Regions from separate parts of the Pantoea phytostimulans genome, predicted to be linked through region 1. Evidence: riboswitches for the same ligand, from Rfam matches in the RefSeq annotation. Region 1 holds a riboswitch; each other region holds the start of a gene.

Region 1 (7,229 bases):
TCTTACGAATAGTGCGCACAGCGTTCATAACATAACCCAGTTCCTGTTCAGGATCGGGGATCGGCAGGCGCTCAACATCGGCTCGACAGGTAATTGGGTTTGAAAAGCGCGGGCCTTCACCGGTTTCGAAGTAAAGTCCAAGCCCCATCGCATCGGGAATCGTTAAGATATCGCTGAAGAGGATCGCCGCATCCAGTTCATAACGACGCAGCGGCTGTAGCGTAACTTCGCAAGCCAGCTCGGCGTTTTTACACAGCGACATAAAATCGCCGGCTTCGGCGCGGGTCGCTTTGTATTCCGGTAAATAACGCCCGGCTTGTCGCATCATCCAGACCGGCGTGACATCAACCGGCTGACGTAACAGGGCGCGCAGATAACGATCATTCTTCAGTTCAGTCATTTTAAGGCTCTCTCAATTTCAAGCGCGTAGTGTAGCACTTTCCTTATGCTCCGGCGCGGCAGATGGCGACGGTATCTTCTATCAAGCGGCGCGCCACGGTGCCTGGCGGCGGTAGCATTGGCAGCGCGTCATAGCGGAACCAACCTGCATCCAGCAACTCTTTGCCGTCATGTTGCAGATCCCCGCTCTCATACTCAGCCATAAACGCCACCATCAATGATTGTGGAAAAGGCCAGGGTTGTGACGTCACGTAACGCACATTTTTAACCCGCACATTGCTCTCTTCCATCACTTCACGCGCCACAGCTTGCTCCAGCGTTTCGCCCACCTCGACGAATCCCGCCAGCACGGTATAAATGTTATTACGTTGTCGCGCATGATTCGCCAGCAGGATTTCATCACCCCGACGAATCGCAACAATGATACAAGGCGCGATCTGCGGGTAATAACGCTCACGACAATGACTACACAAACAGGCAAATTCATGTTTGCTGCGGTTCATTTCGTGACCGCAATAGCCGCACCAGCGATGGGATCGATAAAACTCTGCCAGTTGAACACCGCGCCCAGCGAGTTGAAACAGGCCAACTTCTTCATCGATTAATTGACGTACCGAGAACATGCTTTCAGATCGCGCTTCGCAAATGAGCCACACTTTTTCACCCAGCCACTCGCCGATGACCTGACCTTTAGTGCCAGTCAGACCGAATTTTTCTGCAGGTCCATGCGGTAATTCACCTTGTGGCAGCCAAAGTTTTTGCTCATGGCTGACAACCCACCATCCAGCGTCTACGCTTGTGATCTCGAATTGCATTTTTTTCGTCATCCTTAGCGTCAAATGGCACGCTGAAGTCCTGATGTTAAGTGTGTAGATAAACAACTATAACTCACATGGAGTTAGATATGCTTAACCAGTTAGACGTCCTGGCCGAGCGCGTAGGTGGCAGCAACGAACTGGTGGATTCGTGGCTTGAAGCCCGTCGCCAACTCTTAGTCGCCTATTACCATTTGGTAGGATTGAAACCCAATAAAGAAGCTTTAACGACGCTGGATGAACAGGCGTTGGATAATTTTTGTCACGGCTTGGTGGATTACCTTTCTGCCGGACACTTCAATATTTACGAGCGCATTATTAGTGAAATGAGTGGCGACAGTCCGATGATTGCTGCTGCGCAGATCTATCCGCCGCTTGAAGCCAATACGGAACGTTTGATGCAGCTGTATGATGGTCATTTGCAACAGGCAATTGACGATGATAACTGCGTGACTTTCCAGAAAGCGCTTTCTGAAGTCGGCGAAGTTTTAGAAACCCGCTTCACGCTGGAAGATAAATTGATTCAGCTGGCGTGGGATCAACAGCTGGCGCGCCCGCCGGTCGCCAATGACAGCCAGATGGCTCGTCCCGCTTAACGTTAATCACATGTAAAAGTCTTGTGATTACCTAAAAGCCCTTTTATGCTGAACGGGTTTTGATGACGCCAGTCTGATAAACCCGTTTTTAATTTCTTGTCGGAGTGCCTTCGGGCTGAGACCGTTTATTCGGGATCCGCGGAACCTGACCAGGTTAGAACCTGCGTAGGGAACAAGAGTAAATCTTCTTAGTACGCTGGCACTATTTTTGTCCATCGTATCGCTTACTCCTTCCGAACTCCGGACAAGCAACGTTCCCCCTTAACTGGAAAATTGCTATGTCTACTTCGAAAACCAATCGTCGCGAACAACGTGCCCAGGCGCAGGAATTTATCGATTCCCTGCAAGGCGGCAGTGCATTCCCCCACTCTAAACGCATTTGGATTACCGGTAGCCGTGCTGACATTCGCGTGCCAATGCGTGAAATTCAACTCAGCGCCACCCAAATTGGCGGTACCAAGGACGAACCTCGCTTCGAAGAGAATGAAGCCGTGCCGGTGTATGACACGGCAGGCGCTTATGGTGATCCAGACGCGCAGATTGATGTGCATCGCGGTCTTGAAAAACTGCGTGCTGGCTGGATTAACGATCGCGATGACAGCGAAAATCTCACGCAAATTAGCTCGACTTACACGCAGCAGCGTTTGGCCGATGACGGTCTTGATCATTTGCGTTTCGAGCATTTACCTCAACCGCGACGTGCCAAGTCCGGTCGCCGGGTGACACAATTGCACTACGCGCGTCAGGGCATCATCACGCCAGAAATGGAGTACATCGCACTGCGTGAAAATATGGGCCGCGAGCGTATACGTGGTGAAGTGCTGCTGCAACAGCATCCGGGATACAGTTTCGGTGCTAATTTACCGGAAAATATTACGCCGGAGTTTGTGCGCCAGGAAGTCGCCGAGGGTCGCGCCATTATTCCCGCCAATATTAATCACCCCGAATCGGAGCCGATGATTATTGGTCGCAACTTTTTGGTGAAGGTGAACGCCAATATCGGGAACTCGGCAGTAACCTCCTCTATTGAAGAAGAAGTGGAAAAATTAGTGTGGTCAACGCGTTGGGGTGCTGACACGGTAATGGATCTCTCCACCGGCCGTTATATACACGAAACACGTGAGTGGATTTTGCGTAACAGCCCGGTTCCGATTGGTACCGTACCGATTTATCAGGCGCTGGAAAAAGTGAATGGCGTGGCAGAGGATCTTAACTGGGAAATATTCCGCGATACGCTGTTAGAACAGGCTGAGCAAGGTGTCGACTACTTTACGATTCATGCTGGCGTGCTGCTGCGTTACGTGCCGATGACGGCAAAACGCCTGACCGGCATTGTCTCGCGTGGCGGTTCGATTATGGCCAAATGGTGCCTGTCACATCACAAAGAGAGCTTTCTCTATCAGCATTTTCGGGAGATTTGTGAAATTTGCGCCGCATACGATGTCTCGCTTTCGTTGGGAGATGGCTTACGCCCAGGTTCTATTCAGGATGCCAACGATGAAGCGCAGTTTGCCGAGCTGCATACGTTGGGTGAATTGACGAAGATTGCCTGGGAATATGACGTACAGGTAATGATTGAAGGCCCTGGCCACGTTCCGATGCAGATGATACGCCGCAACATGACCGAACAGCTTGAACATTGCCATGAAGCCCCTTTTTATACGCTCGGCCCACTAACAACTGACATCGCACCGGGTTACGATCACTTCACTTCCGGTATTGGCGCAGCCATGATTGGCTGGTTTGGCTGTGCGATGCTGTGTTACGTCACGCCAAAAGAGCATCTTGGCCTGCCGAATAAAGAAGATGTAAAGCAAGGCTTAATCACTTACAAAATTGCTGCTCACGCCGCCGATCTCGCCAAAGGGCATCCTGGCGCGCAAATTCGCGATAACGCCATGTCCAAAGCGCGTTTCGAATTCCGTTGGGAAGATCAGTTTAATCTGGCGTTAGATCCCCATACCGCGCACGCCTATCACGATGAAACGCTACCGCAAGAATCGGGCAAGGTGGCGCATTTTTGCTCAATGTGTGGCCCGAAATTTTGCTCAATGAAAATCACGCAGGAAGTGCGTGAATATGCCGCACAACAAGAAGCCGCAGCGCAGCCGATTGAAATGGGTATGGCGCAGATGTCTGAAAATTTTCGCAGTCGTGGAGGTGAGCTTTATCACCCAGCGGATACGACTCTGGAGGAAAAATTATGAATGCATTTCCCACCACTTCACCACGTTTAGGGCTTTATCCGGTGGTTGATAACGTTGAGTGGATTGAACGCCTGTTGAAAGCAGGCGTGCGTACTCTTCAACTACGAATCAAAGATCAGCCTGATGAGGCAGTCGAACCCGCTATTGTTCAGGCGATCACGTTGGGTAAGCAGTATCGTGCACGCCTGTTTATTAATGATTACTGGCGATTAGCCATCAAGCACAACGCGTATGGTGTGCATCTTGGTCAGGAGGATTTGGATGTCGCGAATTTGGCGCTGATCAATCAGGCTGGATTACGGCTGGGTATTTCCACGCATGATGATGCTGAACTGGATCGTGCGCTGGCATTGCGCCCTTCCTACATTGCACTTGGACATATTTTTCCAACACAAACCAAAGAGATGCCTTCTGCGCCGCAAGGGCTGACTGAACTGAAGCGCCATCTGGCACGTTTGCAAGATATCCCCACCGTGGCGATTGGCGGTATCAGTATTGCGCGAGCGCCAGAAGTATTGGCAACCGGTGTGGGTAGCATTGCTGTGGTTAGTGCAATTACACAAGCAGCGGATTGGCGTGAAGCAACGCGAACCTTACTGGCATTGGCCGAACCGGAAGCGGTTATTTAATCGCATTCTGTAATCTGCTACGCATTAACGTTATTACTTCTGCAAACGAACAGGTAAAGTTGGAAAGCCGCGCGCAGTGACGAAGTTAGTCACTGGCGCGTTTTTTGTTACTTGGTAGAGTTGTTCTCGCCAGACAACGTTGCCTGGCCAGGGCCAGTTTCTCCCTCTTTCTGGCCCTGCTTCCTCAACTACTTAGCTGCAAGGATTTCGATTTGTTGCTCTTGAGTAGTTTCGTGCGCACAGGTTGCCATAGCACGTTCTATTGCCTTGCCCACCAGCACCAATGCCTGCTCCGTTTTGTCCGTTAACGGCAGTCCATAATTCAGCCGCAGGCAATTACGATATTTACCCGACGCGGAAAACAGCGAACCGACAGCAATTTGGATATGTGATTCACGCAGTTCACGATTAAGGCGAACAGCATCAAATGCCTCCGGCAATTCGACCCACATCAGGAAGCCACCTTGTGGACGTGATACACAGATTCCACACGGGAAATAGTGACGCACCCAGCAATTAAAAGTTTCATAGTTGCGCTGATAGAGCTGCCGCATACGACGCAGATGCGGTAAATAATGTCCCTGCCGAATGAAATCGGCCACTGCATGCTGCGGCTGGGTTGCAGTAGAACCGGTGACGATATATTTCATATGTAATACTCGATCGCGATAACGACCCGGTGCAACCCAACCAACACGCAGACCCGGTGCCAGTGTTTTGGAGAATGAGCTGCACAGCAAAACGCGGCCATCCATATCCAAAGATTTGATGGTGGATGGACGTGGATATTCCCATGCGAGCTCGCCGTACACGTCATCCTCAATGACCGCAGCATCAAAACGTTGCACTAAAGCCAGCAAGGCGCGTTTACGATTTTCGGGCATGATGAAACCCAGCGGATTATTGCAATTGGGCACAACAACAACGGCTTTGATTGGCCATTGCTCAAACGCCAGCTCTAATGCTTCAAGGCTAATTCCACTCACCGAATCGGTAGGGATTTCGATGGCGCGAATACCAAAACCACGCAGCGTTTGCATAATGCCGTGAAACGAAGGCGACTCAACAGCAATGATGTCGCCCGGCTCACATACAGCGCGAATTGAAACCGACAAAGCTTCATGACACCCCGTCGTAATGACAATGTCTTCAGCGGTGAGCTGACAACCGCTATCAATTGACAGGCGCGCAATTTGTTCGCGCAGTGCAACGACGCCATAAAGATTGTCGTAGTTAAGTAGATACGTCTCCTGCTTTTGCGCCTGACGGCTAAAGGCTTTCCAGAGTGGCTTTAACGTTGACTGCGTTAGGTCTGGCATGCCGCTACCCAATTGCAGAATGTCATCTTCTAAACGGCTATCCAGCAACTCAAGCACCCCATCCCATTGCGTAATTTCTACTGGTCGCTGTGCTGGACGCGTCAAGGCAGGCATCGGCGGCGTTGCTTTTCTCGAGGCAACAAAATAGCCAGAGCGAGGTTGTGGCGTGATTAGCTGTTTCTCCTCAAGCAGATGATACGCCTGCTGCACGGTGCTAATACTGACGCCATGCTCAGCGCTTAACGTCCGTACTGAGGGCAGACGTTCACCACTGCGATAAAGACCCTGTTCAATACGCTGAGCCAGCAGCGTTGCCAGATGTTGATAGCGCGTCATCGTATGCCTCACATTAAGCGTATAAGAAATAATTCAATACAGATTGAGGTTATTTTTACCATTCAGTTCGATTACATTGCAATCTGTATGTTAAATAAAGGTGATTTTTGAGTCTGTATCATTACAGTTTAGAAGCCGAAAATAACTCTCAGGCACATTACTGAGGGTAAGATCATGGGATATGAAGAGAATCGAGCAGCGAAACCTTTTTCAGGGACCCCACTCCTTTTGATACGCGTTTTATGGCATAGCTTTAAAAATTGGCAGCTGCGCCGCGAAACGCGAATAATATTGTCGAGGCTGAGTGATACTCAGTTGAAAGATATTGGTATCAGCCGCGATGAATGGAACAAGTTAAATTAAAGACATAAAAAAACCCTGCCGAGGCAGGGTTTTTTATTATGCGGCTAACGATTAATCGTTGTCGCTACCGCCGAGACCGGCGTTCAACAGTTCAGCCAGGCTCGCTGAGGCTTCATCCGCAGTGACCTGCGGTGCTGCCGGCACTTCGCCAATCTGACGGCGACGTGTACGCTCCTGATGATAAGCGTAACCGGTACCGGCTGGGATCAGACGACCCACGATTACGTTCTCTTTCAGGCCACGCAGTTCGTCGCGTTTGCCCGCAACGGCTGCTTCGGTCAGGACACGTGTTGTTTCCTGGAACGATGCGGCAGAGATGAACGATTCGGTTGCCAGTGACGCTTTGGTGATACCCAGCAGGTCACGCATAAAGGTTGCAGCAACTTTTCCGTTCGCTTCCAGTTCGCGGTTAGCGATCTTGATGCGAGAGAATTCTGCTTGCTCACCTTCCAGGAAGTCGGCACTGCCCGCGCTCTGGATGGTCGCTTTACGCAGCATCTGACGAACGATGACTTCGATGTGCTTATCGTTAATCTTAACGCCTTGCAGACGGTAAACTTCCTGC
Region 2 (7,229 bases), on a different replicon from region 1:
TACTGTGGTTGCCGCTGACGATGAAGCTGGCATGAAAAAGTCTATTGATGATTTGAAAGCCACCTTCAAAGGCAAAACCATTGCCGTGCAGGTCGCCACAATTCAGGCTGATTTCTTACAAAAGTATCTGGGCGACGTTGCGACAATTCGTACCTATCAAGCTGGCCCGGAAACTTTCGCCGACCTGATGAATGGCCGTGTTGATGCGGTTATGGCCTCGCGTACCAATCTTAATGCGTTTGTGAAAAAACACACCGACGCTATCAGCAGCAGCGGCTACGGTTTTACGGGTGGCGTGCTGGGAGCGGGTTCAGCAATTGGTTTGCGTAAAGGCAATGCCGAGCTGAAAGCGGCATTGGATGAGGCGCTGTTATCCATGATTAAAGACGGCACGCTGAGCAAACTCTCCATTAAATGGTTTGGCGAAGACGTCGCACCAAAAGCCTAATTGCCTATGTTTATGAATATTGATTGGCAAATACTTGGCTTCGGTGATGAAGGTTGGGGCGGCGTGTTGCTTAACGCCGCCACGGTTACTGTCACTGTTTCTCTGTGCGCCTGGTTTCTGGGCGCTATTTTAGGCAGTTTACTGTGCTGGATGCAGATCGCCGGTTCGCGCTGGCAACAGCGGCTGGCAGCGGGCTACATCACAGTATTTCGTGGTGTACCTGAGTTGCTGGTGATCTACCTGTTCTACTTTGGTGGACGTCAGGTGGTTTCTTCTGTTGGCACCGCGCTGGGTTTTCAGGGGCCGTTCGACGTTAATGGTTTTATCGCAGGCGCAATTGCAATTGGACTGATTTCCGGGGCTTATCAGAGCAGCGTATTTCGTGGCGCCTTTTACGCTATTCCAAAAGGCACGCTGGAAGCCGCAACGGTGACGGGCATGGGACGTCTGATGATGTTCCGTAGAATGATCGTGCCACAGGCGCTGCGCACCGCGCTTCCCGGCATGGGAAATCAGTGGCAATCGGTGATTAAAGAGTCGGCATTGGTGTCGGTAACCGGTTTGGTCGAAACCATGAATCAGGTTTCCACCGCCGCTAACTCAACGCAGATGTCCTTCTTCTTCTACAGCGTCGGGGCCGTGATTTACCTGATCATCACCACCTGTTCAGACTTGGTTTTCCGCTACGTGGAAAAATTTGCCCTGCGCGGCCAACAGCGCGCGAATCTTTAAGGAGCCCACGTGGATTTCACTTTCTTGCAGGAAACGCTACTGGCGTTGCTCAAAGGATTGCCGCTGACCATTAATTTGGCGGTTCTGTCCTTGCTCGGCGGCGCTATCCTGGCGCTGCTGCTTAATCTGCTGCGTCAAACGCACATCGGCAGTTACGTTTGCCGCTTCTACGTTTGGCTGTTTCGCGGCACACCGCTGCTGATCCAAATCTTTATGGTTTATTACGGCTTGGGCAGCTTACCCGCCATTCGTGAAAGTATTTTTTGGCCGTTGCTGCGCGATCCTTACTGGTGCGGATTACTGGCGCTGATCCTCAACGATGCGGCGTATACCTCAGAAATCTTGCGTGGCGGCTTGCGTGCCGTCAGCATACAGTCACTGGAAGCGGCAAAAGTTTCTGGCATGTCGTCGCATAAAATCTTCACTCGCATCACGCTACCCATTGCCATTCGCCAGGCATTACCGGCCTACAGCAATGAGATCATCTCAATGATCAAAGCCACTTCGCTGGTCAGCACTATCAGCCTGATGGAGATGACCGGTATTGCGGATTCCATTGTTTCGTCCACTTTCCGCGCACTGGAAGTGTTCCTGAGCGCCGCCGTGATTTATCTGCTGCTTACCATGCTGGTTAGCAAAGGCGTCTCGATGCTGGAACGACGTTTATCACCTTACTATTTTGGAGCGCGGTCATGACCAAACCCACGATTATGCTGAGTCATCTCAGAAAGAGTTACGCGGGCCATGAAGTGCTGCACGATATCAGCCTGACGGCACACGACGGTGATGTTATTTCGCTGATTGGCGCCAGTGGCTCCGGTAAAAGTACCTTGCTGCGTTGCATTCCTTTCCTGGAAGTGCCTCAGGCTGGTGAGATTTCGGTGGGCGATGAAATCGTCTCTATCGATAACACGGAGGAAAAGCTCAGCCGTGAGCAGCGTCGTCGCATCAAGCTGATGCGTATGCAGCTTGGCTTTGTGTTTCAAAGTTTTAATCTGTGGCCGCATAAAACCGTGATGCAAAATATTATTGAAGCGCCGGTGCATGTGCAAAAGCGCAGTCACAAAGAGGCGATTGAAGAAGCCGAAGCGTTGCTGCACAAAGTGGGATTGTATGCAAAGCGCGATGCCTGGCCTTCACAACTTTCGGGTGGGCAACAACAGCGCGTTGCGATTGCGCGTGCGCTGGCGCAGCAACCAAAAGCGATCCTGTTTGATGAACCGACTTCAGCACTCGATCCAGAACTGGTAGGAGAGGTGTTGCGCGTAATCCGCAGCCTGGCGGAAGAGGGGCGCACCATGATCATCGTGACCCATGAAATGGGTTTCGCCCGCGAAGTATCGAACAAAGCGGTGTTTCTGCATCAAGGAATCGTGGAGGAATCTGGCGCACCGGAGCAGGTATTCCTCGACCCTGTATCGCCACGTTGTCGCGCCTTTGTAAACAGCCATTTCCAGCGCAACGCGGGATAACGTTCTTTTATTTGATCACGTTCATTCAAGGATGAGTGACGTTTTTAATCAGGATTTCCTTCACGTGCCCTTGACGAATCCCCGTCCTTAAAATAAAACTAGAACCCGTCAGGGGAGTCTCGCCGAAGAGACTGAGAGGCTAATAGCGCAATGCGCGGCTTAGCGACCCTTAGAACCTGACCCAGTTGATACTGGCGTAGGAAGACCTGGATCTCAGTGCGTTGAGCTCCTTGCCGCAAGGGCCGATCCGCACTGCTCTCGCCTTTTTTCCTTTCATGTATCACGGGTCTTCGCTGTTAAACGACGAGGCCAATGTGATGAACTCTCCCAATGTAACTGCTTTACTCGCAGACTCCGCATCATGAGCCGCTGGTCGGTTTTAGGCAGCGGTGTGTCAGGTTTATGTGTCGCCACGCTGCTGGTCGAACAGGGTGAATCCGTCGAAGTGATCAGCAAAGAGGAATGTCTTCCGGCTTCGCATTGGGCTGGCGGCATGCTTGCACCTTGGTGCGAAGCTGAAAGCGCACCTCAAGCGGTTATCGATTGGGGACAGCATTCCGCTGCGTGGTGGTCAAAACGTGTTGATGGCGTTGAACATAACGGCACGTTAGTTATTGCGCCGCCGCGTGATAGCCTGGAACTGACGCGCTTCGCAAAAATGACGTCGGAGCATCAATGGGTTGCACCGGGCGAAATCGAACCTGCGTTGGAAAATCGCTTCGCACGCGGCTTGTTCTTTTCAGGCGAAGCGCACCTAAATCCACGTGATGCTATGCAGCAACTGCGCGCAAAATTGCTGCAGTCCAATGTCTCTTTTCATAACGGCGAACCCAGCGGAAAAATCATTGATTGTCGCGGCATCCACGCTGCCGAAGACCAGCCTGCACTGCGCGCTGTGCGCGGTGAAATGCTGATCCTGCAAACTGATGAAATTCAGTTCTCGCGCCCGGTTCGCCTGTTACACCCTCGATTCCCTTGCTATCTGGTGCCGCGAGCAGCAGGGCGCTTTATGCTGGGTGCCACCATGGTGGAAAGTCATGACGACAGCCCAATCAGCGCGCGCGCCATGATGGAATTGCTTAGCGCGGCGTACACCCTTCATCCGGCACTGGCTGAAGCTCGCATTGTTGAAAGCGGCACCGGTCTGCGTCCCGCCTATCGCGATAACCTGCCTGAGGTTCGCTACCAACACGGCATATTTTCCTTAAACGGTATGTATCGGCATGGTTTTTTGCTGGCACCCATTATGGCTGAAAAACTGATGCAGCAACTGGCCCAGGAGGTTTTGTAATGCGTATTCAACTTAATGGTCGTCCGATCGAAACGGAAGCCAACACCTTGGCAGAACTGCTTCAAGAACAGCAGATAGATGCCAGCTGCGTCGCCAGCGCCGTGGACGGTGAATTTGTACCGCGATCTCGCTACGACGCTCAGCACATCACCGCAGGTTGTCAGCTAGAAATTTTGTCACCGATGCAGGGAGGTTAAGTATGTTTTACGATTTCCAACCCCAGTCGCGATTTTTACTGGGAACCGCCGGTTATCCGTCGCCTGATGTGCTGGCGCAAGCGATTAGCGCATCGGGCACTGAAATTATTACGGTTAGCCTGCGCCGCGAGGGCAATGCAGGTGGTGCATTCCGTGAACTGTTGAAGTCGCTGAACACGCGAATTCTGCCTAACACTGCCGGTTGTCACACAGTCAAAGAGGCGGTAACCACCGCGCAAATGGCACGCGAACTCTTCAATACATCCTGGATAAAACTGGAGGTCATTGGGCATGCCGACACGCTGCAACCCGATCCTTTTGCCTTGGTCGAAGCCGCACGCATTCTTTGCGCCGACGGTTTCAACGTTTTCCCTTACACCACGGAAGATCTTATTGTTGGCGAAAAATTACTGGAAGCGGGCTGTGAATTATTGATGCCTTGGGGCGCGCCTATCGGTTCCGGTCAGGGATTACGCAATATCGAAGGATTGCGTTCTATGCGTGCCTGGTTCAAAGGCATTCCGTTGATCATTGATGCCGGCATTGGCGCGCCGAGCCAGGCGGCACAGGCGATGGAAATGGGTTTTGACGGGATCCTGCTCAATACGGCTGTGGCAAAAGCACGCGATCCGGTGCGTATGGCGGGTGCGTTTGCCTCAGCAATCCATGCTGGCCTGGAAGCGCAGCAGGCAGGGATGATGGAACGCCGCGACATGGCAGCCGCTTCTACACCCATTTTCGGTTTGGCCGAGTTCAGTTGAGGATAAAAGATGAGTCGTTATCAGCGGCAATCGATGCTGCCGGAAATAGGCGATGCCGGGCAGCAGCGTCTGGCAAGCGCACGCGTGCTGGTGGTTGGTGCGGGTGGCTTGGGATCAACACTACTGCCGCTGCTGGTGGGCGCAGGGGTAGGATTTATAAAGCTTTACGACGGTGACGTGGTTGAACTGCATAATCTTCACCGGCAAACGCTGTTTGGCATGGCAGATGTGGGTCAATCAAAAGCAGTATGCGCCCAGCGGGCGCTAGCGCAGCGCAATCCCGAATCGATTGTAGAAGCACATCCGCACACACTGCGCGCCAGTATGATAAGTCATGCGCTTGATGGCATCGATATTGTGATCGACGCGGCTGATAATTTCGCTATTACCTATCAACTCTCTGACGTCTGCTATCCGCGCCATATTCCGCTGGTCTGCGCCTCGGTACTGGGCCGAACAGGTTATGTCGGTAGCTTCTGTGCAGATGCACCGAGCTATCGGGCACTTTTCCCTCAGTTGCCTACTGCATCCGCTAACTGCAATACCGCGGGCGTAATGGGGCCAGCCGTGGCAACGCTTGGTGCATTACAGGCACAAATGGCGCTCAGCATCTTGCTGCAACTCAAGCCGTCGCCCCTCGGTTGTATGATTAAGTGCGATTTTGTCGAGTGGCACGTGAGGCAGTTCCGCTTTGATTATGCGGAGGAGCCGGCGCATCCCGGCGTGCCGTTTATCGACCTACAACTGCTTACGCCTGAAGATTGTATTATTGATTTGCGCAGTGTTATGGAAGCGCCAACCAGCATCGCTGACGACGTTCTGCGTCTGTTGCCTGATGAGCTCGCAGCCTGGCAGGCGCCTGAAAAACAGCGCATTGTACTGGTGTGTGCCAGCGGAATGCGTGCGGCTAAGGCTGCGCAGGCACTGGAGCAACGTGGGCATCGCCGATTAGCAATAATTGCAGCGAATCAATGTTAAACATTGCGTGAGTAATGCGTGCATTAAGACCTGCATTTATCAGTAGAGACGCATTTAGCCGTGAATGTTATTTTCCCAATAGGGAAAGCTCTCCCTCCGCTTTGTTACCGTTCATTGTCAATACGAAGAGTGGCAATGTTCTGTTGGTCGCGGATGAGTTCTAATAGCGGGCTGCCAGATAATGAAGATCGTGCATTGAAATTAATACTACTAACCATTATGCAAGCCAACATGGCGGTTAATGGTTATTGGTACGGCGTGCTCAATCCGCGCTGCTACTCGCTTTCAGGGAGGGCATTAGCCTAAGCCTCAGAATCACACATAAAAAGGGTCAATTAATGAGGTTTAGCGTAACGTGAAAGTTTGCATAACATCACACTTATTTTCTAAACCTCATCGTGTACTTTTATCAATCCTGATCGGTGAATTTATACCACTTCAGTTAATTGAAAGGTCTCAAATACCAGTTCCATCTCAGGATGAAAACTGCCTTCGTTTTGGAAAAAGCGCTGATGCTCTTGCTTCCAGTGATCAAGGCTGAGATCGCCTTCGCCTTCCAGCATCGCCATTTCAGGCGTTACGCGATCAAAACGTGTCAGGAACAAGCCGGTAGTGCGAATAACACAGACCGGCTGATTATTGCCGTTGAGGATAATACTGTAGCTGCCAGGCTGCGGTTTGTGGTCATCTGCGTTCCAGGATTGCAAAGAGCCGCAGCTGGCGACCTTTTTACCGGCGATCACTAATGTAGCAAGCTGATTAGCCAACTCGGCTGAATCGCCAAACGGCCAGGCAAGGGCGTTGGGATATTTGATTTTTAATTGTTCGAGCGTCAATGCCATCGCTGAATCCTTAAGTTTAGGGCGTTGAAATATGCGCCCATTATCAACAATCTTGGTGATAATGGGCAGCATTGATTAAGCCAGGATGCGTTTAGCCCAGTCAGTAATGTCATCACCGCTGCCGATATCGGGCTGCACCAAGCCGTTAATCATAAAAGTGGGTGAAACGTGGATGCCGTTCTGGCGTGCATATTTGCAATGCCATTTGATCTCGGTTTGCAGATCGGCGCGCGCGAATATCTCATACGCATCAATTCCGCTGTAATCTTTCAGGCGAGCAAGGATCTGATGAGGCGTAGCATCCATGTTAGGACCGCTACAATGATCGGTAAATTCAAATTCTTCCCGATGATCGGCAACGGCTTTCATCACTGCTTTTGCTGCTTCTTTACCCTGAAAAGAGGCCGCCAGAATGTAGCGCACAATCACGCCTGAAAAGAGATGCCAGGGCTGTGATTGTAAGCGAATTTTCAGTGTCATTTTCTCCTCACCCACTTCGCTCAGCAGC
Region 3 (7,229 bases), 1.7 Mb from region 1:
ATGCCTGTGGCCAACACGTTGGCTTCTTCGTTATATACCCCCTTCTCTTTTTAACCACTGACGTCCGCTGCAGCGGGTTCATTTCAACGCCCACTCTTTCCAGCAACGCTTCACCTGCTCTGCTGATAACAAGGCCACTTTTGGCGTCGTTAATTCATCAAATATCGCCCGGTGATGCGCTCTATTCTTCGGGGTGGTGAAAAGCAGATATTTCAACATGTCGCTATTAATGCGATCGCGCTGATGTTCTGCCAGCACGCCACCTATTCGTTCACGCTGGAAGACGGTACGTCGGAAATAACGCATGAGCATCAAGGGTAAACTGATATCCAGTAAAATTACGCCTGTTGCGCGATCCATTCTTTCCTTCAGGCAGCTGGAGTAATTACCCTCAATAATCCAACACTCTTGATCGATAGCCGCCCGATGCAGGTCTAAAAAATGCGATTTAGGTCGCGCCTGCCAATGCGTGCCAGGTAAATGATAAAGCTGATCAAGGTGTATTGCGGGATAAGATGTTTTATGAGAAATCGCATTGGCCAGCGTCGATTTCCCACTGTTAGATGGCCCTATAATAGCGACTCGTGGTCCAAGAAAAGATAAAGATTTAATGTCACTGCTCATCGTTAACGCCTGTTAGTCATAATGTAAATGCGACCTGCTCATTACTTAACGCGAACCAGTGCGCGAGTTTTATCCAACAAAAAAGGACGCAGATAACCTACCGTATTAGAAAGTAAAATTACCTCATCTGAAACCTTAATATTTACTACCTCTTTCAAATAACGTTTGCGAATTTCCATCCTTTTCCATACTTCGGGGAATTGTGCCGCTAGCTGCTGTTGCAATGTAATGTCTGCCAGCCCAACCGTATCTTCTATGTTACTGCCGCCATAACCCGGCAAAGAGGGAATAATATCAATCTGCAATAGCATCCCGCTGGTTAATGGAATTGTGGAATCAGGATAGATTGGTGAGCAAAGCCACTCTTCATCCGCCACCAAATGCCCCGGGTTCAAATGCCAGTGATAACGCGCTTTTGGTAGAACATTCTCGACAATGGCATACATTTCTCCGCCCGTGATGCCTACCCGCAAACTCTCGAGCCAGGTCACCACGGCATGATAATAGGGCGTGGCTAACTGCGTCAGCCAGTCAGAAACCGCGTCGGGCAACGCGGTGTCGTCGGCAACCACATAGGCTGAGCGACTGGTGAGTCCACCTTTGAAGCCAACCGTCAGCGAGATCTTATCGCCCAGGCAGATGCGTTTATCCGAAGGATAAAGGTTGGCATGCGCAAAGCGATCCCCGCTGGCGGCAATCATAATAACGTTATTCGGTTGACCGTCGGCAGCCAGCAAATGGCCGATCTCTTTTTCGCTTTTGCCGAGTTCAATGCTGTCCAGCGCGCTAAGGACATTGGTTGAGGCCAAATTGGCGCCATATTCATAAAAAGCGATTTCATCTGCCCGGTTTATGCGGCGAACGCCATATTCAGGCGAGATAAATATCCCCGTTGCGTTAACAACACAATGTTGTCCCCCTACCGCCTTCTTAACCGCATCAAGAATAAATGCAGGAACATCAAACAGGCTGCTTCGCTGCTCAGCATTGCCGGTGAAAAGCTTCCACCCGACGACGCCCACTTTTTGCCCAGCGATTAAACCTGCGCTCGCGAGCAACGTCTCTAACGGCTGTTCATGTGTCATGGGTTGATTGGGCAGCGAAAAGATCGGCGCATGCAGAGGTAATCCTGCATTACGTGCATAAGGCACAAGTTTGAGGTTCTCATTACCTATGATGTAACTAATAGCAGCTTGATCACTGAGTACTAAAAGTGCCTCTTCAAAACGCGGAATAAACCCCGCCAGATACTCAAAATTGCCGCCATGTTCTTTATCTGCATAGATAACCAAGTGCGCCAGCCCGTGCTGCTTCATCATATTAACCACTTCAACCACGCGTTGCTTCAGGGTTTCATCAGATAAAACGGGGCCCGCGATATAACGGAAGCATTGCGGTGGCGAAAGCGTTTGTAGCGAATAGCGTGTATCCAAATCCATGACGTGCTCCTGAAGAGTTAAAGAGAGGTTTCTCTGTTAAAAGCAGAGGGAAATTTGCAGTAAGCGTGGCTAACTCGGCCAAACCCACAATATCGACACGTTGAATTCACCCTTTAATTGACGTATAAAAAGTGTCTCCGAGGGGTGTCCTGAAATGGGCTGAGATGGCGTAAGCCGAACCCTTTGAACCTGATCTGGGTCATGCCAGCGAAGGGACGGGTTGGCAATATTGCACTCAGCAAATGCCTGTTCTTACCTCAGTATGCCCGGATCTCCACTTATCACTGGAGGTCCCATGTCTCTCTCAATGTTCAATGATTGCTTATATGGCCGTCTTCGCCAGCAAGCGGGTCAACACTGGCACGATTATGTCTCGCACACTTTTGTGCAACAGCTCGCTGCGGGTACCCTGCCGCACGCCGCTTTTCAGCGTTACCTCACGCAAGATTATCTCTTCCTGCTGCATTTTGCCCGCGCTTACGCCTTGTTGGTCAGCAAACTCCACACGCTACCCGAAATGCGTGCGGCAACCACATCCCTCAACGCTATTGTCAGTGAGCTGCCCTTGCATCTCACGTATTGCGCGCAATGGGGATTGAGCGAAAGCGACATCGTCAACGACGCTGAAGCACCAGAAACGCTGAACTACACCCGCTACGTTTTGGATATTGGACATTCTGGTGATGCGCTGGATTTGCTGGCGGCATTGATGCCTTGTGTCGCAGGTTATGCCGAAATTGGGCTTGGTTTATTAAACAATCCCGCCACTGTGATGCGCAATAATCCCTATGCTGCTTGGATACAAAACTATGGCGATGAAAGCTATTTGGCTGGCGTGCAGGCTTCGCTGACGCTGTTTGAAAATATCGCACGCCAGCGCGGTGGTGAAAGCCGTTTTGATGCGCTAGCCAATATCTTCACCACTGCAACGCGCTTAGAGAGCGCATTTTGGCAAATGGGACTCAATGCCGGTAACACCTCAAACGCGTTGATTTCCGCATGCAGCCGCTAAGCGCCATTCCCGGTATTAAAGTGCGCGATCTCAGCTTAAAGTTCGGTGAGCAGATCATTTTTGACCGGCTGAATATGGATATCACCGGCGGCGAATTCGTGGCGCTTCTGGGTGCCAGCGGTGCAGGGAAAAGCAGCTTGTTACGCATTATTGCTGGCCTTGCGCCACCCACTTCTGGCTCGGTGACGGGCAGCGATAATCAACCCTTGGCGGGCCGCATAGCCTGGATGGGGCAAAAAGATCTGCTTTATCCGTGGTTATCGGTGATAGATAACGTGGCGCTGGGCGCGCGTTTGCGGGGCGAAAAAGTCGATCGCGATTGGGCAAGGCATTTGCTGGCGCGTGTAGGCTTGAGCCGCGAAGAAAAATCCCTGCCGGCCACCCTTTCCGGCGGTATGCGTCAGCGTGCTGCGCTGGCCCGTACCCTCTATGAACGGCAACCGATTGTATTGATGGATGAGCCGTTCTCCGCGCTGGATGCCATTACCCGCACGCAAATTCAAACCCTGGCGGCTGAATTACTGGCACAACATACCGTGCTGCTGATTACCCACGATCCCGCTGAAGCCTGCCGCTTGAGTCACCGTTTGTTGGTGCTTTCACCCTATCCTTTCGGCATTGATGACTCGCACAGCATTGCTGGATTACCGCCGCGTGCGCCCGACGATCTTGATTCGATGAGAAGTCAGGCTGAGCTGTTGCAACGACTGATCAAGGCGGCAGGATGAAACACAATCGTCTTGCACGCAGCAGGCGTGGGCTCAGCGTTTTTATCGGCCTGATTGGCGTTTGGTGGCTGGCAACAAAATGGGGTGACATCCCTGCTTTCTTGTTGCCCGCGCCGCGCGCCGTGTTGCTTGCCGCCTGGGATAATGCGCCGTTCCTGGCCTACCACTCGCTGATTACGCTGTCAGAAATTGCCAGCGGATTCGTCATCGGTGTCTTGCTCGGCTGTAGCCTGGCGCTGTGCATGATCTACTCGCCACGGCTGCAACGTTGGCTGATGCCGCTGGTATTGACCAGCCAGGCGATTCCGGTGTTTGCGCTGGCCCCGCTGCTGGTGCTGTGGTTTGGCTTTGGCATGAGCGCAAAAGTGGTGATGGCAGTGTTAGTGATCTTCTTTCCGGTCACATCTACGTTTTTCGACGGTATGCGCCGCGTCAATAACGACTACCTCGATTTAGCCCGCACCCTGCGCGCTTCGCCGTATGCCCAGTTACGTCACGTACGCCTGATGGCGGCCTTGCCTGCGTTTGGTTCAGGATTGCGCATGGCCGCCGCCGTGGCACCGATCGGCGCGATCATCGGCGAATGGGTCGGTTCGGCTGAAGGATTGGGCTACGTCATGCTGAATGCCAATGCTCGAATGCAGAGTGATATGTGCTTTGCCGCCCTGTTTATTTTGGTGCTGATGACGCTTCTGCTTTGGAGCGTGATTGATGCTTTGCTGAAACGTGTGATCAACTGGATACCTGACAACGATGAATAACCACAACCCCCAACGTAAAACCCTGTTTAAAATGCGCCTAACCGTCCTGATTGCCAGCGCCGTTTTAGCCACCAGCGCGAGCGCCAATGAAAAACTCACGCTCATGCTCGACTGGTACATCAATCCCGACCACGCGCCGATCATGGTGGCTGAGCAGATCGGCGCATTTAGCGCACAGGGGCTGGATGTGCAGATTATTCCCCCTTCCGATCCCGCTTTACCGCCCCGCCTCGTGGCAGCTAAACAGGCCGACTTAGCCATTACCTATCAGCCGCAAATCCATTTTTTTGCCGATCAGGGTTTGCCGCTGGTACGCGTAGGCACCTTAATTAACACGCCGCTTAACACCGTTATTTCGTTGGATAAAAGCATTAAGACGCCAGCCGATCTCAACGGTAAAACCGTGGGATATTCTGTGAGCGGCATCGAGCAGGCGACATTGGCCACCATGCTCAAACATGAAAATCTCAACGCAAACGCAGTCAAACTGATCAACGTAAACTTTCAGCTCACCAGCGCCCTGTTAACCGGAAAGGTGGATGCCGTGATTGGCGGCTACCGCAATATCGAAGCATTGGAGATGACATTGCAGGGTAAAGATCCGGTCGTGCTTAACGTCGAGGATTATGGCGTCCCGGCTTACGATGAATTAATTATTGTGGCTAACCGCGATGCCGTTGCCGAACCGAAGATCAAAAAGTTTCTTATCGCGCTGGAGAAAGGTACAGCCTATTTACGTGCGCACCCTGAAGAGAGCTGGAAGGTTTTTGCTCGTCAGCATCCTGAGTTAAATACCCCGTTGAATCATCAGGCGTGGATGAAGACGCTGCCGCTGTTTGCCACGGAGCCTGCGACGTTAGATAAACCGCGTTATCAGGCTTATGAGCAGTTTTTATTTGATAACAAGCTGATTAAGAAAATCACGCCAGTTGAACAATACGCGACAGAAATTAATTAACGTGTTGGGTTAGCCCTGTTGCGGGCTAACCCACTTCAGCGGTTAAAGGTTTTTGACCCTTACCACATCTGCCATCACCGACAAGGCGATCTCTGCCGGTGTTTTACTGCCAATCCTAATGCCCACGGGCGCCTGAATGCGCGTCAGCTCTTCTTCACTCAGTCCCCCGATCTCCACCAGCCGCTGTCGGCGTTTAGCGCTGTTTTTAACTGAACCCATCACACCGAGATAAAACGCAGGGGTATTAACCGCCTCCATCATGGTGAGTTCATCAATACGCGGATCGTGCGTCAGAGAAAGTATCGCCACCTTACTGCTGATTTCATGATTCTCCAGCCACTTAGCCGGATGCTGCGGCACAATAGTGACATGATATTCCGCGCCAAAATGGCGTTCTGTTTCAGCCAGCTGCTCGGGGCGATGTTCACAGACGGTGATCCTAAAACCGAGGATCAGCGCAAGCCGAATGCACTCAAACGCCACCACCGAATAACCGGCAATCAACAGTTGCGGCACCGCACCCACGGGGATCACGACCTGATTCTGCTGATGCGATAACGCGGGCAGTACATGCGCTGTAGAAACGATCTCCCACGCGGCGCGTTGCCCAAGCTGCACATTCTTTACCAGATGCTGTTTACCGATCAACGCGGTTTGCATGGCGGTAAGCAATGCATAACTCTCCGGGTCAGCGGGAAGATACTCGATCAACACATCCACACTGCCGCCGCACGGCAACGCCACATTGGGACGTAATCCCCCTTCGCCATAACGCACAATTTGGCTGCTATCACGATAGGCACCTGACGCCAGCTGTTGCAGAAAATCTTCCTCAATACAGCCGCCCGAAAGCGAGCCGCAATGTTCACCCTGAATGTTAATGGTCATCATGGTGCCGGGCGCACGCGGTGACGAGCCATACGTATGCAAAACGGTACAGAGCCACACCGGCTGCTGCAACTGATGCCAGCACAAAGCACAATCAATAACCCGTTGATCAAGCGTAATCATTCTGTTCTCCCGAGTTCAGGTTGACGGGATAATCGATATCGTTAAGGCATCCGGGATCGTGCAACGTAATTAAGGTGGCGGGATGCGCCGCCAGTATCGAACGCGCCCCTTCATCCTTGTGCAAATCCACCAGCTGGGGATAGAAAATTCGACTGAAGCCCACCGGATGACCGGCCTGAGCATTCACCAGCGGCCTGACTATGGATTCAGTCGCTAGCGCATGTATAACAGCCAAATAGCTGGATGTTTTTAGCCACGGCATATCACCGAGCGCGATAATCCAGCCGTCATAGTCCGCCGTTGCACGGACGCCTGCAGCAATCGACTCACCCAACCCCTGGCTCTGGCAATAGATGGGCTGACACCCGTTGAGCAGCGCGTGTATCGCCCGATCTTCTGGCTGGGTAACAACGTACACGTCGGCGCCCGTCGCCAGGGCGTGGCGCAGGGTATGCGATAACATGGGAAGCCCCTGAATCTCAGCCAACAGTTTTTGACCGCCGCCCTGCTCGCGAAAACGCCGCCCGAAGCCAGCAGCCATCACCAAAATTGCCACTTTCATTTATGCGTACCGAGGTAAAGGCCACAAACGAGGCGCAGGCAAAAGCCCTGCGCGCAGTATCCAATCAAATCAGTTTTTCCATGGTGATGGGCAATTCACGTACGCGCTTACCGGTTGCGTGGAACACCGCATTA
Region 4 (7,229 bases), 1.6 Mb from region 1:
TGGCGGGTACGATAAAAGATGTGGTGCCTGCCGTGATGATGATGTCGATATCGATCTTCTTCCTCTACATCACCGGCGCGATTTACTGGGCGATTATTCAGGATGTCGTGCACAAAAGCCGCGTCGGCAGCATCAGTGGATTTATTCATCTGGTGGGCAGTTTGTCGGGCATCATCGGTCCCATCGTGACCGGCTTCATTGTGCAGCACACCGGCAAGTTCGACAGCGCCTTTATCCTGGCGGGATGTGTCGCCGCCGTGGGTGCATTCCTGGTGCTGTTTGTGATTCGCAGTCCGAAAACCATCGACAAACCGGTTTCGGTTTAAGCAGGACGCGGTTAATGCATTACTGATTACGGGGCGCATGGCGCCCCGTTTGCCATAAGGACAGACTATGTTAGATATCGATCGCCTTCCCGCTGACGTTCAGCGCCCGCGCTACGACCGTAGCAAACTTAAAACACGTATGGTGCATATTGGCTTTGGCGCCTTCCACCGCGCCCATCAGGCGCTGTGCAGCGACAAGCTGGCTGAGCAAGGTTCAGATTGGGGCTATTGCGAAGTGAATCTCAACAGCGGCGCACTTATTCAGGCGCTGCGTGAACAGGATTTGCTCTACACCGTGACAGAGATGGCCGACGACTCGCTGAAGACCCGCGTAATTGGCGTGATCACTGCTGCGCTGCACGGCAAAGGCGACGGAATCGAGGCGGTGATTGACGCCATGAGCCAGCCAGACGTCGCCATTGTTTCGATGACCGTTACGGAAAAGGGTTATTGCCATTTACCTGCCAGCGGTGATCTCAATCCAGATCACCCTGATATCGTGCATGACCTTGCCCAGCCAGACGCGCCACGCTCTTTGCCTGGCCTGATACTGGCGGCAATCCGCCGCCGTCGCGACGCCGGGTTAGCGCCGTTTAGCGTGATGTCTTGTGACAATATGCCGGAAAATGGCCATGTCACGCGCAATGTGATTGTGCAACTGGCGCAGCGTCAGGATGACGATTTAGCCGACTACATTCAGCAACACATCACTTTCCCTTCCACGATGGTTGATCGCATTGTACCTGCCATGACTGAAAGCGCTTTCGAGCAGCTCACCGCACGTCTGGGTTCGGAGGATCCGGTGGCCGTAGAAGCAGAGCCGTTTTTTCAGTGGGTGGTTGAAGATAACTTTGTCAGCGGCCGCCCAGCGTGGGAAAAAGCCGGTGCCGAACTGGTAAACGATGTACTGCCTTTTGAAGAGATGAAGCTGCGGATGCTGAATGGTAGCCATTCATTCCTCGCCTATTTGGGTTTTTTGGCGGGCTACGAACACATCAGCGATTGCATGGGTGACAGCCACTTCCGGGCTGCCGCTCGCGCATTAATGGTGGATGAGCAAGCGCCAACCTTGCGCACTCAAGGGGTAGATTTGCAAGCCTACGCCGACTCGTTAATCGCCCGCTATGAAAACCGCGCGATTAAACATCGTACTTATCAGATCGCTACCGATGGCACCCAAAAGTTGCCACAACGGATGTTGGATAGTCTGCGCTGGCACCTGCGTAACGGCAGCCGCTGCGACCTGCTGCTGCTTGGCATTGCCGCCTGGATGCGTTATGTCGGCGGTGTAGATGAACAAGGCCAGCCGATTGAGATACGAGATCCTCTGAAAAATGCGCTGGCCGAGTGTGTGAAAAACAGCGAAGACGGTGAAGCTCGCGTGCGGGCTTTGTTGGGGATGAACGCGGTGTTTGGCGAAGATTTGGCACAAAATGGTGACTTTGTTGCCCGATTAACGCATTTTTATCAGCAACTGGTGCAGCAAGGCGCCCGCGCTACCGTACATCAAATAATGAACGCGGCATGATTGTGCGGTAGCAAAAGCACTGGCGCAGATGCAGCGTGCTGATTAGACTGATTCTTTCTCTACGGGCTGGCTTATGTCAGCCGTAATATGGACATTGCCGCATGACGATCGCCTATACCATTACCACCAGCGAGCCAGTGAACCAGCAGATTTACCGTTATCTGCGCAAAGATATCGTCACCTGTGTGATTCAACCCGGTTCGTTGCTCTCTGAGAAAGAAGTTTCTGCTCGCTTCAATGTTTCACGTCAGCCGGTACGTGAAGCTTTTATTAAGCTGGCAGAAGCCGGATTGGTACAGGTGCTGCCACAACGTGGCACCTTCGTGCGTAAGATTTCCGCTAAGCGCGTAGCCGATGGGCGTTTCATCCGCGAAGCAGTGGAGATTGCGGTGGTTCGCCGTGCCGCAGTGGAGATCGCGTCGCCGGCTTTGATGGCGCTGGAACACAATTTGCAATTGCAAAAAATGGCTGCTGAGCGGCATGACAGCCAGGCATTTCTTAGCCTGGATGATGAGTTTCACCGTTTAATTGCTGAGAGCATCAACTGCACGCTGGCGTGGGAAACGGTGGAAAATATCAAGGCGGCGATGGATCGGGTGCGCTTTTTAACCTTGAGTGAAGTTTCCCCCCCGGAAAGTTTGATTGAGCAGCATCAGGAAATTTTCGCAGCGCTACAAGCTCATGATGCTGATGCCGCAGAAGCAGCGATGCGCCGCCATCTACAAGAGATGATTTTCTCAATAACGCCCATTGCCGAACGCAACAGTGAATGGTTTGAAGGGCCTTGAGTCGTTTGTCCCCTTATTCTTTTGAAGTGCGAGGCCGTTTGCCCCCACCTCAATCCTCTGAAGTGCGAGGTCGTTTGTCCCCCACCTCAATCCTCCCCCATAAATGGGGGAGGAAGATGCTGCTTTATGTTAGTGATGAGACGGCATGTGGCAGCGTCTCCTTCCCCCGCTTCGCGGAGGAAGGCCGGGATGGGGGGCAGCGCGCAGAGGACTCACTCCTTACGCAATCGTCACCTCTTTTGACAAATAAACATCCTGCACTGCATTTATCAGCGCGACGCCATCCTTCAACGATTTCTTGAACGCCTTACGTCCCAGAATCAATCCCATGCCTCCGGCACGTTTGTTAATAACGGCGGTACGCACTGATTCGGCAATATCTGTTTCACCCGCTGACGCGCCACCCGAATTGATCAACCCGGCGCGGCCCATATAGCAGTTTGCTAACTGATAACGCACCAAATCGATGGGATTTTCAGTAGTCAGCTTGGTGTAAACGCGCTCATCGGTATGACCAAATTTCACCGCGTTATAGCCGCCGTTGTTTTCCGCCATTTTCTGCTTAACGATGTCGGCACCAATCGTCGCCGCCAAATGGTTCGCCTGACCCGTTAAATCCGCACTGGAGTGATAATCCACGCCATCCTTTTTAAAGTCGTTATTGCGCAGGTAAGCCCACAATACTGTGACCAGGCCCAATTCATGTGCGCGCTCAAAAGCCGCAGAAATTTCTTCAATTTGGCGGCGTGATTGCTCTGAACCGAAGTAAATAGTCGCGCCAACCGCTACTGCGCCCATGTTGAACGCCTGATCGACGCTGGCATACAGCGTTTGATCGTATTGCGCCGGATAACTCAGCGTTTCGTTGTGGTTAAGCTTCATTAAAAATGGAATGCGGTGCGCATAACGACGCGATACGGAAGCCAATACACCGTAGGTTGATGCTACGCAATTACAGCCCGCTTCGATCGCCAGTTCAACAATGTTTTTGGGATCAAAATAGTGCGGATTAGCGGCAAACGAGGCGCCAGCTGAATGCTCTACACCCTGATCGACCGGCAGAATAGAGAGATAACCGGTTCCCGCCAGGCGACCGGTGTTATACAGCGTTTGCATATTGCGCAGTACCGCAGGAGAACGGTTGTTGTCGATCATTACCCGATCAACGAAATCCGCGCCTGGTAAATACAGGCTTTCCGCTGGAAGGGTCATGCAGCGATGTTGAAGAAGGGAATCCGCTTCTTTGCCCAATAACTGTACGATGTCCGTCATGTCAACTCCTGTTAGCTGTCGAGGGTGAACCGGCACCCGCCGATTCGACCCCCACAGCCTGGACCTTATTCACGCTATGACGCAAATTGCTGACTCCATTTTTCAGACGGATCCCCAGGAAAAAGCCCCGTTTTAGTCTCTCTCCTTACCACCATTGATGGAAGTGATGCACCGGCCCAATGCCTTTGCCCACTTCCAGTGAATCAGCGTGTAACAAGGCTTGCTGCAACCAGGCTTTGGCTTCCGTTAACGTCTCCTGCCAGTTTTGATGGCGTGGACGCAGCGCCGCTAGCGCCGCCGAAAGCGTACAACCGGTGCCGTGTGTGTGACGCGTATTCACACGAGGTGCGGTAAAACGTTGCTGAGCTGAGCGCGTAATCAGCCAGTCCGGGCTTTCCTCATTGCTCAGGTGTCCCCCTTTCATCAGCACCGCCTGACAACCCAACGCCAGCAGCGCTTCACCCTGCGTCAGCATTTCATCTTCGTTGTGCGCAATTGCACAATTTAACAGTGCGGCGGCTTCTGGCAAATTCGGGGTAATCAGTGAAACCTGTGGCAATAACAGTTCACGCACGCTGGCAATTGCATCCGGTGAAAGCAGTGCATCGCCGCTCTTGGCCACCATCACCGTATCCAGCACGACAAAGGGTAAACTGGCTCGTTTCAGGCGCTGAGCCACGCGCTCCACAATCGCGGTTTCCGCTAACATGCCGATTTTCGCGCTATCGATGCGCACATCATCCAGCACTGAATCCAACTGCGCCGTGACAAAGTCAGGATCCACGCGGTAAACCGATTGCACGCCGCAGGTATTTTGCGCCACCAGCGCAGTAATAACGCTGGTGCCATAAGCGCCTAACGCAGAGAAAGCTTTGAGATCGGCTTGGATCCCGGCTCCGCCACTGGGATCGGTGCCGGCGATGGTTAAGGCGTTAATGCGCTTCATGCTGCCACCTCCAGCATCCATAACGCATCAAGAAACGCGGCGACAAAGGTGCCCGGCCCTTGCGCTTGCGCCGCCGCTTTTTTCCCTGCCAGCGCCATCACCCGACATGCACAGGCAACGTTGAGCAAGCCATCGCCCGGCAGGCTGCTGAAAGCGGCAACTACCGCCGATAACGCGCAGCCCGTGCCGACTACGCGTGTCATCAGTGGGCTACCGCCGGAAATGGTTAAGGTGCGTGAGCCATCAGTGGCGTAATCAACTTCGCCGGTGACGATCACAAGGGTGTGATAATCGCGAGCAAGCTGCTGAGCGGCTGCCACTGCGGCATCGGCCTGATGCAAACTATCAACGCCTCGCCCGCCCGCAGCTTGCTGCGCTAGCGCTAAAATTTCAGAGGCATTACCGCGAATAGCGGCGGGTTTTTGACTCAGCAATTGCTGGCAGAATGCGCTGCGTAACGTGAGCGCGCCCACCGCAACCGGATCAAGTGTCCATGGCGTGCCAGCTTGATTGGCGGCGGTAACGGCGGCTTGCATAGCGAGTTGACGATCCTGCGTTAAGGTGCCCACATTAATCAGCAACGCGTCGGCAAAGCCGCTGAATTGCGCAGCTTCTTCAGGATCGATAACCATGGCAGGCGACGCGTTGAGCGCCAGCAGTACATTGGCCGTGAAGGTTTGCACGACATCATTGGTCATGCAATGAACCAGCGGCGCGTGTTGGCGAAATTGATGCAGGATACGCGCGACGTGCGCGTCAGAAAGGTGTTCAGGTTGATGTGTCATCATAACTCCCAACCGGCGAACAAGAAGGCAAATGCGGTCAGGCATCAGACTTCCCTACGCTGGCATTAATCCAGATCAGGTTCAAAGGGTATATCTCAGCCTAAAAGGCACCCCTAGTCATTGATAGATAAGCATATTTTTATAATAATTGCTCAATCACTCAGTGCAATCATAGGTGAGTTGATCCCAGCTTGTAAACCGCTTTGTATCCCACTTTGACCGCTTTGATAACGCGCAGAAGCCCTATACAAAAATCCCCGCAGTGCGAGGATCAATCATTAAGGCGTTTTACTCTATTTTCTAACTGGCGAATTAACCGCCGTAACCAAACTCCGATAAGGCTTCCCTTCACCATCAATAATTGTTTTGCAGGTTCTTAAGGCTACAAGTTGCGGAGTTATTTTGTAATGTGCTGCTAATCGGCTGATATTAATCAAGCTAACCAACATTCTGTCGTTGATTTTGTCGATGATAAGGCTATTTCCTTCGTCATCTTGAATATCAATCTTCGCCATTATGTTAGAAGTGGGTCTGTGATTTTAACTACGTCAACTGCAATGCCAGGCATTGTGAATGTTTTAACGTTGGGTAAGATTTCACGTCTCTGTGTAATGATATTTCCTTCATCAAGTGGACTAACATATTGGAATGCACTTTTCATCGACGTATGAAAACGTAACTTGCTGTATGCATCAGAACCTGCAAAAACAATCATACGGCGAAGGTTGCTATAGCGTCCTTTAGTTCCGTCGTTAACCTGCGATAAGAAACCATCAAATACCTCTAGAACGTCGATTGATGAATCTGTCAGGAGTTGGGGCTGAGGCCCCAGCTAATTTATGTATTAAAAGACGATCCTAAATTTTATCTCAGCAAATATAATTTATTTCCCTTGCCTCCCTACCTATCCCTTATCAGGCAATACTCACCAAACGCGTTGTGATGAGGTTAACCAAGTACTCTTTATGAAGCGTGACTGAGCCCCTGGCAGAGCCTACCATCGTGCTAAAAGCTTTTGAAATTGTAATTAATACGCTGTTAATTTTGATGATTTCTTTAAATCAACAATAAAAACCTTATCATAAGAGTGGATTACTAATAAGGGATTAAAGCCAAATGGCAATCAACGGAAAGTTTATTCTTACAGGCGCACAATTCTCTCCCCTCATACTACCAGGTATAGGGCACTTTATGGCGTTTTCTGGCAATGATCAGTATCGCAACAATGCCGCATGTGCCGCTATACCTTTCAAAGGGCCGATCCCGCTTGGTCGCTATCACATCGTGAAACGTCCTGTTAATGGGTTTAAGTCCATGCTGTACACAATGAGCCGTGAGGCTTGGACATGGCCAACAGATACCCCCGTAATTCACTCGGAATGGTTTGGACTATTTAGACAAGATTCACACGTTGATGACAAAACATTCATTGATGGCGTAGAAAGGGGGAATTTTAGATTGCATCCAATTGGTCCGGCAGGGATTTCTCAGGGATGTATAACATTACAGCACCGTAGTGACTTCATTAAAATAAGGCAGGCGCTAATGACTTATACATATGGAAATACAAACATCCCCGGAACA

What was found. Region 1 has a riboswitch for thiamine pyrophosphate ahead of thiC (phosphomethylpyrimidine synthase ThiC). Riboswitches for the same ligand answer to the same signal wherever they lie in the genome.
Region 2: it holds a riboswitch for thiamine pyrophosphate, as region 1 does, so the genes downstream of both, ACF2G4_RS19530 (FAD-dependent oxidoreductase) here and thiC (phosphomethylpyrimidine synthase ThiC) in region 1, are expected to answer to the same signal.
Region 3: it holds a riboswitch for thiamine pyrophosphate, as region 1 does, so the genes downstream of both, tenA (thiaminase II) here and thiC (phosphomethylpyrimidine synthase ThiC) in region 1, are expected to answer to the same signal.
Region 4: it holds a riboswitch for thiamine pyrophosphate, as region 1 does, so the genes downstream of both, thiM (hydroxyethylthiazole kinase) here and thiC (phosphomethylpyrimidine synthase ThiC) in region 1, are expected to answer to the same signal.

What each region holds. Positions count from the first base shown of each region.
Region 1 covers NZ_CP173698.1:3,337,871-3,345,099, reverse strand. The annotation lists gene hemE (uroporphyrinogen decarboxylase) at 1-400, opposite strand, end outside; gene nudC (NAD(+) diphosphatase) at 444-1,214, opposite strand; gene rsd (sigma D regulator) at 1,304-1,810, shown strand; TPP riboswitch at 1,901-1,999, shown strand; gene thiC (phosphomethylpyrimidine synthase ThiC) at 2,089-4,017, shown strand; gene thiE (thiamine phosphate synthase) at 4,014-4,646, shown strand; gene ACF2G4_RS15630 (PLP-dependent aminotransferase family protein) at 4,835-6,301, opposite strand; gene ACF2G4_RS15625 (DUF1127 domain-containing protein) at 6,476-6,664, shown strand; gene rpoC (DNA-directed RNA polymerase subunit beta') at 6,716-7,229, opposite strand, start outside.
Region 2 covers NZ_CP173699.1:219,937-227,165, forward strand. The annotation lists gene ACF2G4_RS19510 (transporter substrate-binding domain-containing protein) at 1-448, shown strand, start outside; gene ACF2G4_RS19515 (ABC transporter permease subunit) at 455-1,180, shown strand; gene ACF2G4_RS19520 (ABC transporter permease) at 1,190-1,876, shown strand; gene ACF2G4_RS19525 (ABC transporter ATP-binding protein) at 1,873-2,652, shown strand; TPP riboswitch at 2,753-2,872, shown strand; gene ACF2G4_RS19530 (FAD-dependent oxidoreductase) at 3,014-3,943, shown strand; gene thiS (sulfur carrier protein ThiS) at 3,943-4,140, shown strand; gene ACF2G4_RS19540 (thiazole synthase) at 4,143-4,901, shown strand; gene ACF2G4_RS19545 (ThiF family adenylyltransferase) at 4,911-5,879, shown strand; gene ACF2G4_RS19550 (ASCH domain-containing protein) at 6,308-6,721, opposite strand; gene ACF2G4_RS19555 (DsbA family protein) at 6,797-7,229, opposite strand, start outside.
Region 3 covers NZ_CP173698.1:1,083,443-1,090,671, forward strand. The annotation lists gene ACF2G4_RS05155 (DNA topology modulation protein FlaR) at 79-360, opposite strand; partial or broken gene ACF2G4_RS05160 (GTPase) at 523-624, opposite strand; gene ACF2G4_RS05165 (M24 family metallopeptidase) at 666-2,063, opposite strand; TPP riboswitch at 2,194-2,296, shown strand; gene tenA (thiaminase II) at 2,359-3,075, shown strand; gene ACF2G4_RS05175 (ABC transporter ATP-binding protein) at 3,063-3,803, shown strand; gene ACF2G4_RS05180 (ABC transporter permease) at 3,800-4,564, shown strand; gene ACF2G4_RS05185 (ABC transporter substrate-binding protein) at 4,596-5,522, shown strand; gene ACF2G4_RS05190 (XdhC family protein) at 5,565-6,533, opposite strand; gene ACF2G4_RS05195 (NTP transferase domain-containing protein) at 6,520-7,095, opposite strand; gene ACF2G4_RS05200 (xanthine dehydrogenase family protein molybdopterin-binding subunit) at 7,160-7,229, opposite strand, start outside.
Region 4 covers NZ_CP173698.1:1,714,521-1,721,749, forward strand. The annotation lists gene ACF2G4_RS08025 (MFS transporter) at 1-326, shown strand, start outside; gene ACF2G4_RS08030 (mannitol dehydrogenase family protein) at 394-1,854, shown strand; gene ACF2G4_RS08035 (GntR family transcriptional regulator) at 1,956-2,642, shown strand; gene fbaB (class I fructose-bisphosphate aldolase) at 2,862-3,914, opposite strand; gene thiD (bifunctional hydroxymethylpyrimidine kinase/phosphomethylpyrimidine kinase) at 4,060-4,860, opposite strand; gene thiM (hydroxyethylthiazole kinase) at 4,857-5,648, opposite strand; TPP riboswitch at 5,680-5,770, opposite strand; gene ACF2G4_RS08055 (DUF2778 domain-containing protein) at 6,762-7,229, shown strand, end outside.